One region of the Sodalis sp. RH24 genome, then DNA from elsewhere that is predicted to be linked to it. Evidence: predicted binding sites of a transcription regulator. Region 1 holds the regulator's gene; each other region holds the start of a gene.
The links. The regulator PurR, encoded in region 1, represses purine synthesis genes. The targets are predictions, from matches to a motif close to CANGCAAACGTTTGCNTG.
Positions count from the first base shown of each region.

Region 1 (3,486 bases):
CGCGATAGTCCTGCAGCAAAATGGTGACATCCAGTCCCTCGCAGCGCGTTTGCGCCAGCTTTTGCTGCTCGGCAGAGATAGTGACGCCCTGTACCGATACGCCATAATTCCTGGCCGCGTAGGCGGCAAGCCCGCCCCAGCCGCAGCCCACGTCCAGCAGCGTCAGGCCGGGTCGCAGCTGCAGTTTTTCGCAAATCATCTTCAGCTTATCCTGCTGGGCTTCCTCGAGGGTGGTCGCCTGTTTCCAGTAGCCGCAGGAATATTGCATATAGGGATCGAGCATCTTTTCAAACAGATCGTTACCCAAATCGTAATGTTCTTTGCCCACGATCCAGGCCCGCTTTCGCGACTGGAGGTTCATCAGCCGGGCGGCGGCAATGCGTAAGGTATCTTTTAAATGATGCGGAAGTTTATTCTCCAGACCCGCCCTGAGAACACGCTGGAAAAAAATGTCCAGCCGCTCACACTCCCACCAGCCATCCATGTAACTCTCGCCCAATCCCAAAGATCCATCCTGCAATACGCGCTTAAAAAATCCCGGATTCTTGATTCGGATATCAAATGGTCTTGAACCATTGAGTTCAATACCGGCTTCAGAGAGCAATTCATGGACGATACGGTACCAATCATTATCATGAAAGCTCAGGTCTTCAACGCACGAGGAACTCATAGCTTCTCCATCACCTTTCTTCTGCAGTGCCCCGTCAGGAAAAGCACTCACCATGCCTGCGGGCTTTATAAGAATCCACGGTTATCCGTGGTGTCTGAAGTATCACCATCAACAGAGGAATATAAAGTAAACCTTAGACTGCGACTTAGCCGGGCGCTTTATAAAAGGGTGATGTCATGTTGGAAAACACGACATACTTTTATACAAATTTATTAGACAACTCGTTATAATTGTTAACGATATTGAGTATAAGCCTGCATTTTAATTTAGACAATAGCTAACGCGCTAATGTATTTCCCATTATAACTTAATGATTTCTCGCTGAAACAATAACTCTTTGCACAGAGATCATTATATGAAAAATCTTGTGTCCGAGGCGGACGGCGCTTTACATAGCAACAGACCCTGGAGGCGCCAGCCCGTTGCCCGGGCCTGGCGCGTGGCCTTAAGCGGGGAAGGGACCGTCTGCGACCGAACGGCGTTCAATCAGCGACGGATGGACTTCGATGGTTTTGGCGTTCTCGCGTTTGCTGGTAATCCTATCGAGCAGCATGGTAAGCGCCGCCTCGCCCAAATCCTCTTTAGGCTGATGGATGGTGGTCAGCGCCGGGCTGAAAAAGCACGAATTGCGCACGTTGTCGTAGCCGATGATAGAAATATCCTCGGGTACGCTCAGGCCCATTTCATTAATGGCGCACAGTGCGCCCATGGCCATAATGTCGCCGCCGCAGAAGACCGCGGTGGGACGCGGCGTTTGCGCCAGGATTTGTTTCATCGCCAGGTAGCCGGATTCAGGCTCGAAATTGCCTTGCACAATCCAGCGGTCGTTTAACGGGATGCCGGCCTCCGCCATGGCATGCAGATAGCCGCGGTGGCGGCCGCCGCCGGTGTTGCGCGCCAGCTGTCCGGGAATGGCGCCGATGGCGCGATGGCCGCGTTTAAGCAAATATTGCGTCGCCATATAACCGCCGGCAAAGGCGTTATCGATAATGGTGTCGGTAAAATCACGGCGGGCCTCACCCCAATCCATGACCACCATGGGGATATGCTGATATTCCTCAAGCATATCCAGCAGCGTTTCGGGATACTCGGCGCACATCACCAGCAGGCCGTCGACGCGCTTTTGCGCCAGCATCGCCAGATAGGCGCGCTGTTTTTCGAGATCATTGTGCGAATTGCACAATATCAGGGTATAACCGCGAGCAAAGCAATGGTGCTCAATCGCCTCGATAATTTCGGCGAAATAGGGCGCCTCGCTGGTGCTGGCGAGCAGGCCGATGGACTTGGTGCGATTGACCTTCAGGCTGCGCGCCACGGCGCTGGGTGAATAATGCAGTTGTTTAATGGCGTCCAGCACGGCAATTTGAGTGTCTTGCGCAACAAAACGGGTTTTATTGATCACATGCGAAACGGTGGTTGTCGATACATTAGCGCGTTTTGCCACATCTTTAATGGTTGCCATGCCTTTGATACTCCCGTACGCCCTGGCTGGAATAATGTCTGTCGAAGGCGCAAGCACTTTCCGACGCTGTGGAATTAACCGTTAATTTTCGTTCATCCCGCGCCAAAGTGAAAGTGTTAAATGTGGCGGCTACAGGTTGGGAGCAAGCTTTTTCATCGCTGTTATGGCAAACTGACGATAACTGCTCTGCGGGCCGGTGGATAAGGCCGGCGCCCTGGTTTACGTTAAGGAGATAGAATGGACAGCGATTTAAAAATGTCGTTACTGACCACGGTGTTCTCGCTGCTGGTGATTATTGTCTTCAGCTTTACCGCCGTCATGAACTGACACCCTCTCGGTTCAGATATAAAAAAGAGGAGCCTTGGCTCCTCTTTTTTTTCCGGCGCGCCTTCAGCGGATATTTTTCGGCGTGACCACCCGGCGGGCGCCCACGTAATGATCCTGCCAATAATCCTCACTCAGATAGCTGATACGGATATCGCTGCCGGTGCGGGGCGACTGGATAAAGCGACCATTGCCAAGATAGACGCCGACGTGATCCGCCGCGCCGCGATTGGAAATATGGAAAAAGACCAGGTCGCCGCTTTCCAACTCGTCTTTCTTAACCGGCGCTGCGTCGCGCAGGTGGTACATTTCGTTGGCGGTGCGCGGCATATGGATGCGTACCACATCCTTGTAGGCATAATAAATCAGGCCGCTGCAGTCAAAGCCGGTATTAGGCGACATGCCGCCCCAACGGTAAGGCTTGCCCATTTGGGAGAGGAGTTTATTCATGGCGGTAAGCTTGGCGGTCTGGTAGCGTTTCTTATGGCTCTCGCTCATCTTTATCGGCTGATCGTTGGCCACCAGTTCTACCGCCGCCTGATCTTTTATCATCCGGTGCCGGCCGTAACCTTTTTTATAGCCTTTTTTCGGCGGAGTGAAGGAGGCTATTTTTTTCGTCGCCGTGGTTTTTGATGCCTTGGCAAGAGGGGAGGTTTTGCTTTTCTTCGCGCCGGTTTTCACCACCGCGGGTTCCAAAGGCCGTTTCACGCCGGCTTTTTCATGCGCCGGTTCCGGCGATTTTTTAATGCTGGCTTTTTCACTGACGGCGGGCGCGCTGGCGACAGGTTTGCTTTTCTTGGCTATTTTTACCGGTTTGCGTTTGCGCCGGTCACCGGTTTTTGCCGCCGCTGCCTGGAATTTGCGCTGATCGGCATTGACGCCGGCGCTCGGCGCGGCATGTGCCAGGTTCAAAAACAACTGGGTAAAAAGCAACACAAAAAGCGTAAAGCATAAACGCATGATAAACGCTATCCTTATGTGGCCCAAAATAGGGGGTTATCAACACCTCACAGGAATTTAAGCTATTTAC
Region 1 covers NZ_CP178729.1:742,894-746,379, forward strand. The annotation lists gene cfa (cyclopropane fatty acyl phospholipid synthase) at 1-670, opposite strand, end outside; gene purR (HTH-type transcriptional repressor PurR) at 1,116-2,132, opposite strand; gene ACL2XG_RS03340 (YnhF family membrane protein) at 2,370-2,459, shown strand; gene ACL2XG_RS03345 (NlpC/P60 family protein) at 2,523-3,416, opposite strand.

Region 2 (3,486 bases), 1.1 Mb from region 1:
CCGTTGGCGAACAGCGAGCGATGCAGGCCGGGATCGCGCAACAGATCTTTTTTGACGATATTGGCCGTCACCACCAGGTGGCCGACGTGTTCGGCTATCACCACCAGCGCCGCCGGCAGGATGGTCAGGATGCCGATCCACTCAAAGCGCGGCGTATAAAAGGTCGGCAGCGCGAACCAATGGGCGGCGGCGACCGGGGATAAATCCACCACGCCCATCGCCCAGGCCAGCGCGTAGCCCACCAGCACCCCGATCAGGATCGGGATAATGGCCAGGAAGCCGCGAAACAGCACCGATCCCAGCACGGTAACACCCAGGGTCACCAGGGAAATAATAATGGTGGAACTCGCCACCGGCGCGCCTTCCGTCGGCAGCAGCCCCGCCATATTGGCCGCGACGCCGGCCAGTTCCAGGCCGATTACCGAGACGATGGCGCCCATGGCGGCCGGCGGAAACACCACGTCAATCCAGCCGATACCGGCGACCTTGACGATCAGCGCCACCACGCAAAACAGCGCGCCGCAGGCGATAAAACCGCCCAGCGCCGCTTCATAGCCCAGCGGCAGCAACAACAGCACCGGCGATATAAAGGCAAAACTGGAACCCAGGTACGCCGGGATCTTGCCTTTGCAGATAAACAGGTACAGCAAGGTGCCGATACCGTTAAACAGCAGGACGGTGGCCGGATTGATTTTAAATAAAATCGGCACCAGCACCGTGGCGCCGAACATGGCGAACAGATGCTGAAAGCTGAGCGGGATGGTTTGCAGTAGCGGCGGGCGTTCATCAACACCGATGGCGCGACGGGTCATGTTGAGTTTCCTTAAAGTGAGAAGCAAAAAAAAGCCGGCCTGCCGGCCGGCTTGATTTTATTTGGTGCCAAAGAGTTTATCGCCCGCATCGCCGAGGCCCGGCATAATGTAGCCGTGCTCGTTAAGCCCCTTGTCGATGGCCGCGGTATACAGCTCGACATCGGGATGGGCTTTTTCCAGCGCCGCGATACCTTCGGGCGCCGCCACCAGGACCAATATCTTGATACTCTTGCAGCCGGCCTTCTTCAGTAGGTCGATGGTGGCGATCATCGAGCCGCCGGTGGCCAGCATCGGGTCGACCACCAGCGCCATGCGCTCGTCGATGCTCGAGGCCAGCTTCTGGAAATAAGGCACCGGCTCCAGGGTGGTTTCATCACGATACATGCCGACCACGCTGATACGCGCGCTGGGCACGTTCTCCAGCACGCCGTCCATCATGCCCAGGCCCGCGCGCAGGATAGGCACCACGGTGATCTTCTTGCCCTTGATTTGTTCAATTTCCACCGGACCGCACCATCCCTCGATGGTGACCTTTTCAGTTTCCAGATCGGCGGTTGCTACGTAGGTCAGTAAACTTCCCACTTCAGAGGCCAATTCACGAAAACGCTTGGTGCTGATATCATTTTCACGCATCAAACCTAATTTATGTTTCACAAGCGGGTGCTTTACCTCAACGATCTTCATCATTATTCTCCCCAAGTAGCATTAATTGCGCAAAAAAATCGCGAGATTATAACCCCTTTTATTTACTGCGCCATACGAAAATAGCTGATCCTGATCAACCGTTAAGCGAAATAAAGGCTGGACAACAAAAGCCGGGAGGGCGTTTGACATCACCACTCGCAAACGATTGCCCACGCTGTTAGAATTGCCTGCGCCAGAATACAAGCCAACATACCATCTCCGTGGGGATCTTGCAGTGACCGATAAAACCTCTCTCAGCTATAAAGACGCAGGCGTGGATATTGATGCCGGCAACGCCTTAGTAGACCGCATCAAAGGTGTGGTGAAACAGACAAAACGTCCGGAAGTCATGGGCGGGCTGGGTGGGTTCGGCGCGCTATGCGCCCTGCCGCAGAAATACCGCGAACCCATCCTGGTATCCGGCACCGACGGCGTCGGCACCAAGCTGCGTCTGGCGATGGATTTAAAACGTCACGATACCATCGGCATCGATCTGGTGGCGATGTGTGTCAACGATCTGGTGGTGCAGGGCGCCGAGCCGCTGTTCTTCCTGGACTATTTCGCCACCGGCAAACTGGATGTGGATACCGCGGCGGCGGTGATTACCGGCATTGCCGAAGGCTGTAAACAGTCCGGCTGCGCCCTGGTCGGCGGCGAAACGGCGGAAATGCCCGGCATGTATCATGGCGAGGATTATGACGTGGCGGGTTTTTGCGTCGGCGTGGTGGAAAAATCGGAAATCATCGACGGCAGCAAGGTACAGGCCGGTGATACTCTGCTGGCCCTGGCCTCAAGCGGCCCGCACTCCAACGGGTATTCCCTGGTGCGTAAGATCCTTGAGTTCAGCCAGACCGACCCGCTCACCACCCAACTGGACGGCAAGCCCCTGGCCGATCACCTGCTTGAGCCGACGCGCATTTATGTTAAGGCGCTGCTGGAGCTTATCGCGCAAACCGAGATCCACGCCATCGCCCACCTCACCGGCGGCGGTTTTTGGGAAAACATCCCCCGGGTATTGCCGGCGGACACGCAGGCGGTCATCGACGAGGGCAGTTGGCAATGGCCGGCGGTATTCGGCTGGCTGCAGCAGGCCGGCAACGTCAGCCGCCATGAAATGTACCGCACCTTTAACTGCGGCGTCGGCATGATTGTCGTGGTGCCTGCGCACAGCGCCGATCGGGCGCTGTCGTTGCTGACCGGCCTGGGCGAGACCGCCTGGAAGCTGGGCGAGATCCAGACGCTGGCCGGCGGCGAACGGGTTATTATCCGTTAATGAAAAAGCTGGTGGTGCTGATCTCGGGCGAGGGCAGCAATCTGCAGGCGGTGATCGATGCCTGCCGGCAGGAAAGAATGCCGGCGCGGGTCGCGGCGGTCTTCAGCAACCGGGCCGACGCGTTAGGACTCAGGCGCGCCGCCCGCGCCGATGTGCCCGCCCGCGCGCTGCTGCCCGGCGACTATCCCGACCGTGCGTCCTTCGACCGCGCCCTATGCGAGGCCATCGACCGCTATCAGCCGGACGCGGTGATCCTGGCCGGTTATATGCGCATCCTGTCGCCGGACTTTGTCAGCCATTACGCGGGACGGATGCTGAATATCCACCCTTCCCTGCTTCCCTTGTATCCGGGCCTGCATACCCATCGCCAGGCGTTGGCCAACGGCGATCGCGAACACGGCACCTCGGTGCATTTCGTGACGGAACAGCTGGACGGCGGCCCGGTCATCCTGCAGGCGAAAGTGCCGGTCTTCCCCGGGGACACCGAGGCCGACCTGATCGCCCGGATTAAAACCCAGGAGCATGACATCTACCCACTGGTGATAAGCTGGCTGCTGGACGGCCGGCTTGCGCTGCGGGAAGGCGCCGCCTGGCTGGACGGCGCGCCCCTGCCGCCGGCGGGATACGCGGCGGAATAAACGCCGCCGCGCCGCGCCATAACGCCGGCGGCAGCCACGGCGCCCGGCCGGTAAGGACGTTCACTGGGCGCCGACGCCC
Region 2 covers NZ_CP178729.1:5,103,839-5,107,324, reverse strand. The annotation lists gene uraA (uracil permease) at 1-812, opposite strand, end outside; gene upp (uracil phosphoribosyltransferase) at 870-1,496, opposite strand; gene purM (phosphoribosylformylglycinamidine cyclo-ligase) at 1,732-2,769, shown strand; gene purN (phosphoribosylglycinamide formyltransferase) at 2,769-3,407, shown strand.
Region 2: a site for PurR is predicted at 1,652-1,669, ahead of purM (phosphoribosylformylglycinamidine cyclo-ligase). Genes of this name have one in related genera too.

Region 3 (3,486 bases), 1.4 Mb from region 1:
CGCGCCCATTCCAGCCCGCTGTAATACTCCACTGGTAGCATTGGAGCGAGATGTTCCAACGCCAGGCTCAGCGCGGCGGGATCGCTATGGTTAAGATTCAGGTGGCCGACCTTACGTCCCGGCCTCACCTCTTTTTCATACCAATGCAGATGGACCAGCGGTTCGGCCAGCCATTCGGTGTTGCAGTCGGTGCCGATAAGATTAACCATCACCGACGGTGCCGTGACGGTGGGTTTAGGCATCGGCAGGCCGAGGATGGCGCGCAGGTGCAGCTCGAACTGGCTGATGGACGCGCCGTTTTGCGTCCAGTGCCCACTGTTGTGCACCCGTGGCGCCAGCTCGTTAATCAACAGATCATCGCCGTCGATAAAACATTCCATCGCCATCACGCCGACATATTTTAGTTCATGCATTATTGCCGAGAGCATGCTCTCGGCCCGGCGCTGCAATCTGTCGTCCGGCCGGGCAAAAACCACGCTGGTGCGCAGGATGCCGTCCTGATGCAGGTTATGCGTCAGCGGATAAAACACCCTATCGCCGTTATGCCCGCGGGCGCCGATCAGCGAAACTTCGCCGGAAAAGGCGATACCGCGCTCAACGATACAACTGCCGTAGCACTCCTGGGGCAGCGCCGCCTCTTCGCCGGGTACGAGACGCCATTGGCCGCGCCCGTCATAGCCACCCACGCGCCGCTTGACGATGGCCAGGTCGCCAAAGGAGGCAAACACCTGCGGCCATTGCGCCGCCGCGGTCAGTTCTTCCCAGGGCGCGGTGGCAAGCCTCAGGCTGTCCAGCAGCTGTTTTTGCGTCAGCCGGTCGGCAAGCCGCGGGAAAATATCGCGGTTAACAAAGGCATTATGCTGGGCCAGCTCGCGGGTAAGGGGGGTCTGCGGCCAGCGCTCGATCTCGGCGGTAATCACGCTTTGCGCCACCGGCACCGAGCCGGGATCGGCGTCAAGCCCCACCGGGAAGACCGCAATGCCCAGCGGCTCGCCGGCCTGGCGCAGCATGCGCCCAAGCTGGCCGTTGCCCAGGATACAAACCGGTTTCATGCTTCCTCCCGCGGATCGGGATGCGCCAGCACCTCGTCAGTCTGCGCCACACGCCAGGCCGCCAGCCGGGCGGATAATTCCCGATCGTGCAACGCCAGGATCTGCGCCGCCAGCAGTGCGGCGTTGGCCGCGCCGGCCTTGCCGATCGCCAGGGTACCCACCGGCACGCCGCGCGGCATCTGGACAATGGAATAGAGGCTGTCGACGCCGCTTAATGCCGCGCTCTGCACTGGCACGCCAAGTACCGGCACCAGCGTTTTTGCCGCCAGCATGCCGGGCAGATGGGCGGCACCGCCTGCGCCGGCGATAATCACTTCAAACCCGGCGGCGGATGCCTGTTCAGCAAAGCGGAAGAGCTTGTCGGGGGTGCGATGCGCCGAGACGATCTCCACATGACAGGCAAGCTGCAGCGTGGCGAGAATGTCGGCGGCGAATTGCATCGTGGCCCAGTCGCTTTTGGACCCCATGACGATGGCGATTTTTGCCGGGGCAAGATTGGATTGCATGCGCGTGGTGCTCCTGTAAATGTTGCCGACCGCTCTCCCACAGCCTGCGCCGCAATGCGCCCGGCGCAGGCTATCAGAAAGAAGAGGGCGTAGAGCATATCATGTGCGCCTGGAGAGGAAAACGGTTGCGTAGCCGCCGGCGCTATAAATTGCGCCGCTTAATCGAAGGGGAACTCAATCAGCTCGACGCTAGCCCCGGTAACCCGGATCATCGATCCCTGAAGGTGCCAGGCGCCCAGTACCGCGCGATGGGCGATGCCCGCCGCGGTCTGCACGGCATGGATCGCCGGCCGGTGGGTATGGCCATGGATCATCCAATCGGTCCCATGACGCACAAGCGCGGCGGTAACCGCCTCTTGGCTGACGTCCATAATCGTCTGGGATTTCGTCATATTGGCGCGCTGGCTGCTGGCCCGCATCCGTCCGGCAATGCGCAGGCGCCATCTCAGCGGCAGCGCCAGGAACAGGCGCTGCAGCCAACGTTGATTGATTCGCCGGCGGTAGCGTTGATAAGCCTGATCATCGGTACACAGCGTATCGCCGTGCAGAACCAGCACCGACCGGCCGTACAGGGTAAGCAGTTGTTCTTCCGGCAGCAGCGTCATGCCGCTGGCGGCGGCAAAATCCCGGCCCAGCAGGAAATCCCGGTTGCCGTGGATAAAAAAACAGGGTATTCCCCGGCGCGCCAGCGCATTCAGCGCCGCGGCTATCTCGCCGTGCAGCGGGGAAGGGTCGTCATCGCCAATCCAGGCTTCGAACAAATCGCCCAGGATATAGAGCGCGTCGGCGTGGACGGCCTGCCGTTGCAAAAAATGCAGAAAACCGGCGGTAATCGCCGGTTCCTGGACGCTAAGATGAATATCCGCAACAAACAGGGTTGCCATGGCAACGATTTATTCGTCTACGGTCACGCCGGTTATGATCACATCTTCTTTCGGTACATCCTGATGCGGGCCGCTGTTGCCGGTCGCCACGTTTTTAATCTTATCGACAACATCCATACCGTCGGTTACTTCGGCGAAAACGCAATATCCCCAACCGTCCGGGCGTTCGGAACGGAAGTTCAGGAAGTCGTTATCCACCAGGTTAATAAAGAATTGCGCGGTGGCGGAATGCGGATCGTTGGTGCGGGCCATGGCCAGGGTGCCGCGATTGTTCTTCAGGCCATTGTTGGCTTCGTTTTTCACGGTGGCGCGGGTTTTTTTCTGCGTCATGCCGGGTTCAAAACCGCCGCCCTGGATCATGAAACCATTAATAACGCGATGGAAAATGGTATTATCATAAAAGCCGTCACGGCAATAGGTCAGGAAGTTCTCAACGGTTAACGGCGCTTTGTCGGCGAAGGTCTTAATAACGATATCGCCGTGATTGGTATGAAGAGTGACCATAAATAGTTGTCCTACGAGTCGGTAAAAGAGTTGCTCACACGAAGTGATCAAGCAGACTGGATTTATAACATAAGTCTGCCATGGAGTCAGCATTCACCGCAGCGGATGACCATTTCTGTTATTCTGGCAAGCCAGGCCGTGCTGTTGGCCGGGGATAACCCGCCGTTTGAAAACCAGGGCCCCGTCCTTGCATTACCGACGCCTTCAGGGTTCAATACGCTGTTGGAAAATACCCTGTCTCAACTTGTCGCTATACACACGTACCCGTTAACACCATGGAATGAATGTCGATGCTGAAGATTTATAATACCCTGACACGTCAAAAAGAGGATTTCCAACCCATTCATGCCGGTAAAGTCGGTATGTACGTGTGCGGCATCACCGTTTATGACCTTTGTCATATCGGCCACGGCCGGACGTTTGTCGCCTTCGACGTCGTTACCCGGTACCTGCGTTTTAAAGGTTATGAGGTGAAGTATGTGCGTAACATCACCGATATTGACGACAAGATCATCAAACGGGCCCATGCCAACGATGAAA
Region 3 covers NZ_CP178729.1:2,108,834-2,112,319, reverse strand. The annotation lists gene purK (5-(carboxyamino)imidazole ribonucleotide synthase) at 1-1,052, opposite strand, end outside; gene purE (5-(carboxyamino)imidazole ribonucleotide mutase) at 1,049-1,558, opposite strand; gene ACL2XG_RS09750 (UDP-2,3-diacylglucosamine diphosphatase) at 1,717-2,442, opposite strand; gene ppiB (peptidylprolyl isomerase B) at 2,452-2,946, opposite strand; gene cysS (cysteine--tRNA ligase) at 3,237-3,486, shown strand, end outside.
Region 3: a site for PurR is predicted at 1,673-1,690, ahead of purE (5-(carboxyamino)imidazole ribonucleotide mutase). Genes of this name have one in related genera too.

Region 4 (3,486 bases), 980 kb from region 1:
CCACCGCGGCGCAGCTGGCGGCCCATCTCGATCATGCCCGGCAATTTGACGATGTGGCCTCGGCCTGGCGACAGGCGTTGCAGGATGCCGACGCCGATGACTGCGTGCTGGTGTTTGGTTCATTTCATACCGTGGCGCCGATCGTTGCGATAACAGACCCGGAGAAAGAACGTGGCGAGTAAGTTTCAAAACCGCTTGGTGGGAACCATCATCATCGTCGCCTTGGGGGTTATTGTCCTGCCCGGGCTGCTGGATGGCAAAAAAAAGCACTACCAGGACGAGTTTGCCGCTATTCCCCTGGTGCCTAAACCCGGCGACAGCGACGAGGCGGATGCCTCGCCGCAGGCCAACCAGGCCCTGCCCAGCCAGCCGCCGGAAGGCGCGGGGGCGGCGGTAGAGCAGGCCAGCCAGGCGCCGGATGCGGACGACTCCGACACGCCGGACGCCCCGCAGCCAGCGTCGCCGCCGGTGAAGGCAGCGCCCAAGGCCCCGCCGCGCGAGACGGTAAAGGCCGCACCGGCCAAACCCACCGCCGCCGCCCGCCAGGAGCCGGTCAAACCCACCGCGCGACCTGAGCAAGCCAAACCCGTCGCCGCGCCCGCGCCGCGCATGGAACCGGCCAAGCCGGCCGCGAAACCCGAGGCCCGCACGGAAATCGCCGAGGCCAAACCCGTTGCGCCGCGCACGGACGCGGCCCCTGAAGCCAAACCGGTCGCCGCGCCTAAGCCGGTGGAAAAGGAAACCCCGGAACAGGCGCCACAGGGACAAGCCTGGGTAGTGCAGCTCGGGGCGCTGAAAAACGCGACCAAGGTAACGGAAATTGTCGGCAAGCTGCGCTTGTCCGGTTACCGGGTCTATACCGTGCCGTCGACGCCGGTGGCGGGGCAGATTACACGCATTTTCGTCGGGCCGGACGCATCGAAGCAAAAGCTGCAAAGCTCGCTGCCTGAAATGAACCAGCTCAGCGGCCTGAGCGGCCAGCTGCGGGCTTACCAGCCCCGGTAATAGATATGCGGCAGGCCCGCTCGCACCGTCCTTGCACAGGGCGCGTTAAAGGGAGAGCGTGCCAATGGGGTCGAATCGGGCGTGGTGTTCCCGCCCGACCGAGCGCCCCATGGCGCGGCAGGCCCGCTAGCACCGTCCTTGCACAAGGCGTGTTAAAGGAAGAGCGTGCCAATGGGGTCGAATCGGGCGTGGTGTTCCCGCCCGACCGAGCGCCCCATGGCGCGGTAGGCCCGCTAGCACCGTCCTTGCACAAGGCGTGTTAAAGGAAGAGCGTGCCAATGGGGTCGAATCGGGCGTGGTGTTCCCGCCCGACCGAGCGCCCCATGGCGCGGCAGGCCCGCTAGCACCGTCCTTGCACAGGGCGTGTTAAAGGGAGAGCGTGCCAATGGGGTCGAATCGGGCGTGGTGTTCCCGCCCGACCGAGCGCCCCATGGCGCGGTAGGCCCGCTAGCACCGTCCTTGCACAAGGCGTGTTAAAGGGAGAGCGTGCCGTCGCCGGCCTATCTTCCTGCGGCGATTGGCTTTTTTTAATCGCCGTTATTTATTTAACTTTGGGCAGGAATTCCGCTGCGCAAACGTTTTCGTTTTCTGATAGAATTCGCCGCGAACCAGCTTCGGGGCGGATGACCAAGGGATGCATGCATGATCTGGGTTGATTACGTCATTATTGGCATCATCGTATTTTCTGCTCTGATAAGTCTGATTCGCGGGTTTATACGTGAAGCATTATCATTAGTGACATGGGCATGTGCGTTTTTTGTGGCCAGCCACTATTATGTTTATCTTGCTATCTATTTTACCCGCTTTGAAGATCAGCTGGTTCGTAACGGTATCGCGATTGCCTTGCTGTTCGTGGCTACCCTGATCGTCGGGGCAATCGTCAACTACGTGATTGGCTCTCTGGTGGAGCGGACCGGTTTATCCGGCACCGACCGCGTGTTGGGCGTCTGTTTCGGCGCACTCAGGGGCATACTGGTCGTATCGGCCATGCTATTCTTCCTGGATACCTTCACCGGCTTCTCCCAGAGCGCGGACTGGCAGCAGTCCCAGCTTATACCGCAATTCAGCGGTATTATCAGATGGTTCTTCGACTATCTGCAAAGCACGTCGAGTTTCTTACCCAAGCATCTCACGCTTCGGTAACGCTGATGAGGAAATGACATTATGTGCGGTATTGTCGGTATCGCCGGATTTATGCCGGTCAACCAGTCGATTTATGACGCGTTAACGGTGCTCCAGCACCGTGGGCAGGATGCCGCAGGCATCGTCACCATTGATGCATTGGATTGCTTTCGCCTGCGCAAAGCCAATGGCCTGGTGAAGGATGTATTTGAAGCACGCCACATGCAGCGTTTGCAGGGGAACATGGGCATCGGCCATGTACGTTACCCCACCGCCGGCAGTTCCAGCGCCTCCGAGGCGCAACCCTTCTATGTCAATTCCCCGTTCGGCATCACCCTGGCGCATAACGGCAACCTGACCAACGCCCACGAATTACGCAAAAAATTATTCGAAAAAGGACGCCGGCATATCAATACCACGTCCGATTCGGAAATCCTGCTGAATATCCTGGCCAGCGAACTGGACCGCTTTCCGGACTACCCGCTGGAAGCCGATGATATCTTCGCGGCGGTTGCGGCCACCCACCAGCAGATCCGCGGCGCCTATGCCGTGGTCGGCATGATTATCGGCCATGGCCTGATTGCGTTTCGCGATCCGAACGGCATCCGCCCCCTGGTTATCGGCAAGCGCACCCTCGCCGACGGACGCAACGAATACATGGTGGCTTCCGAAAGCGTGGCGCTTGATACGCTGGACTTTGAGTTCCTGCGCGACGTGGCGCCGGGCGAGGCGGTGTATATCACTGAAGCGGGCCAACTGTTCACCCGCCAGTGCGCCGAAAACCCCCAAAGCCATCCGTGCCTGTTCGAATATGTCTATTTTGCCCGCCCGGATTCCTTTATCGATAAAATTTCGGTCTACAGCGCCCGCGTGCGCATGGGGCAAAAACTGGGCGAAAAAATCGCCCGTGAATGGGAAGACCTGGATATCGACGTGGTGATCCCCATCCCGGAAACATCCTGCGATATCGCGCTCGAAATCGCCCGCATCCTCAACCTGCCTTACCGCCAGGGTTTTGTAAAAAACCGCTACGTGGGCCGTACCTTTATCATGCCCGGCCAGCAGGTGCGCCGCCAATCGGTACGCCGCAAACTCAACGCCAACCGCGCCGAGTTCCGCGATAAAAACGTACTGCTGGTGGACGACTCCATCGTGCGCGGCACCACGTCCGAACAGATCGTGGAAATGGCGCGCGAAGCCGGGGCGCGTAATGTCTACCTGGCCTCCGCGGCGCCGGAAATCCGTTTCCCCAATGTCTACGGCATTGATATGCCAAGCGCCACCGAACTGATTGCCCACGGCCGCGAAGTGGACGAAATCCGCGCGCTGATTGGCGCGGACGCGCTGATCTTCCAGGAC
Region 4 covers NZ_CP178729.1:5,244,663-5,248,148, forward strand. The annotation lists gene folC (bifunctional tetrahydrofolate synthase/dihydrofolate synthase) at 1-182, shown strand, start outside; gene dedD (cell division protein DedD) at 172-1,005, shown strand; gene cvpA (colicin V production protein) at 1,648-2,148, shown strand; gene purF (amidophosphoribosyltransferase) at 2,170-3,486, shown strand, end outside.
Region 4: a site for PurR is predicted at 1,574-1,591, ahead of cvpA (colicin V production protein). Genes of this name have one in related genera too.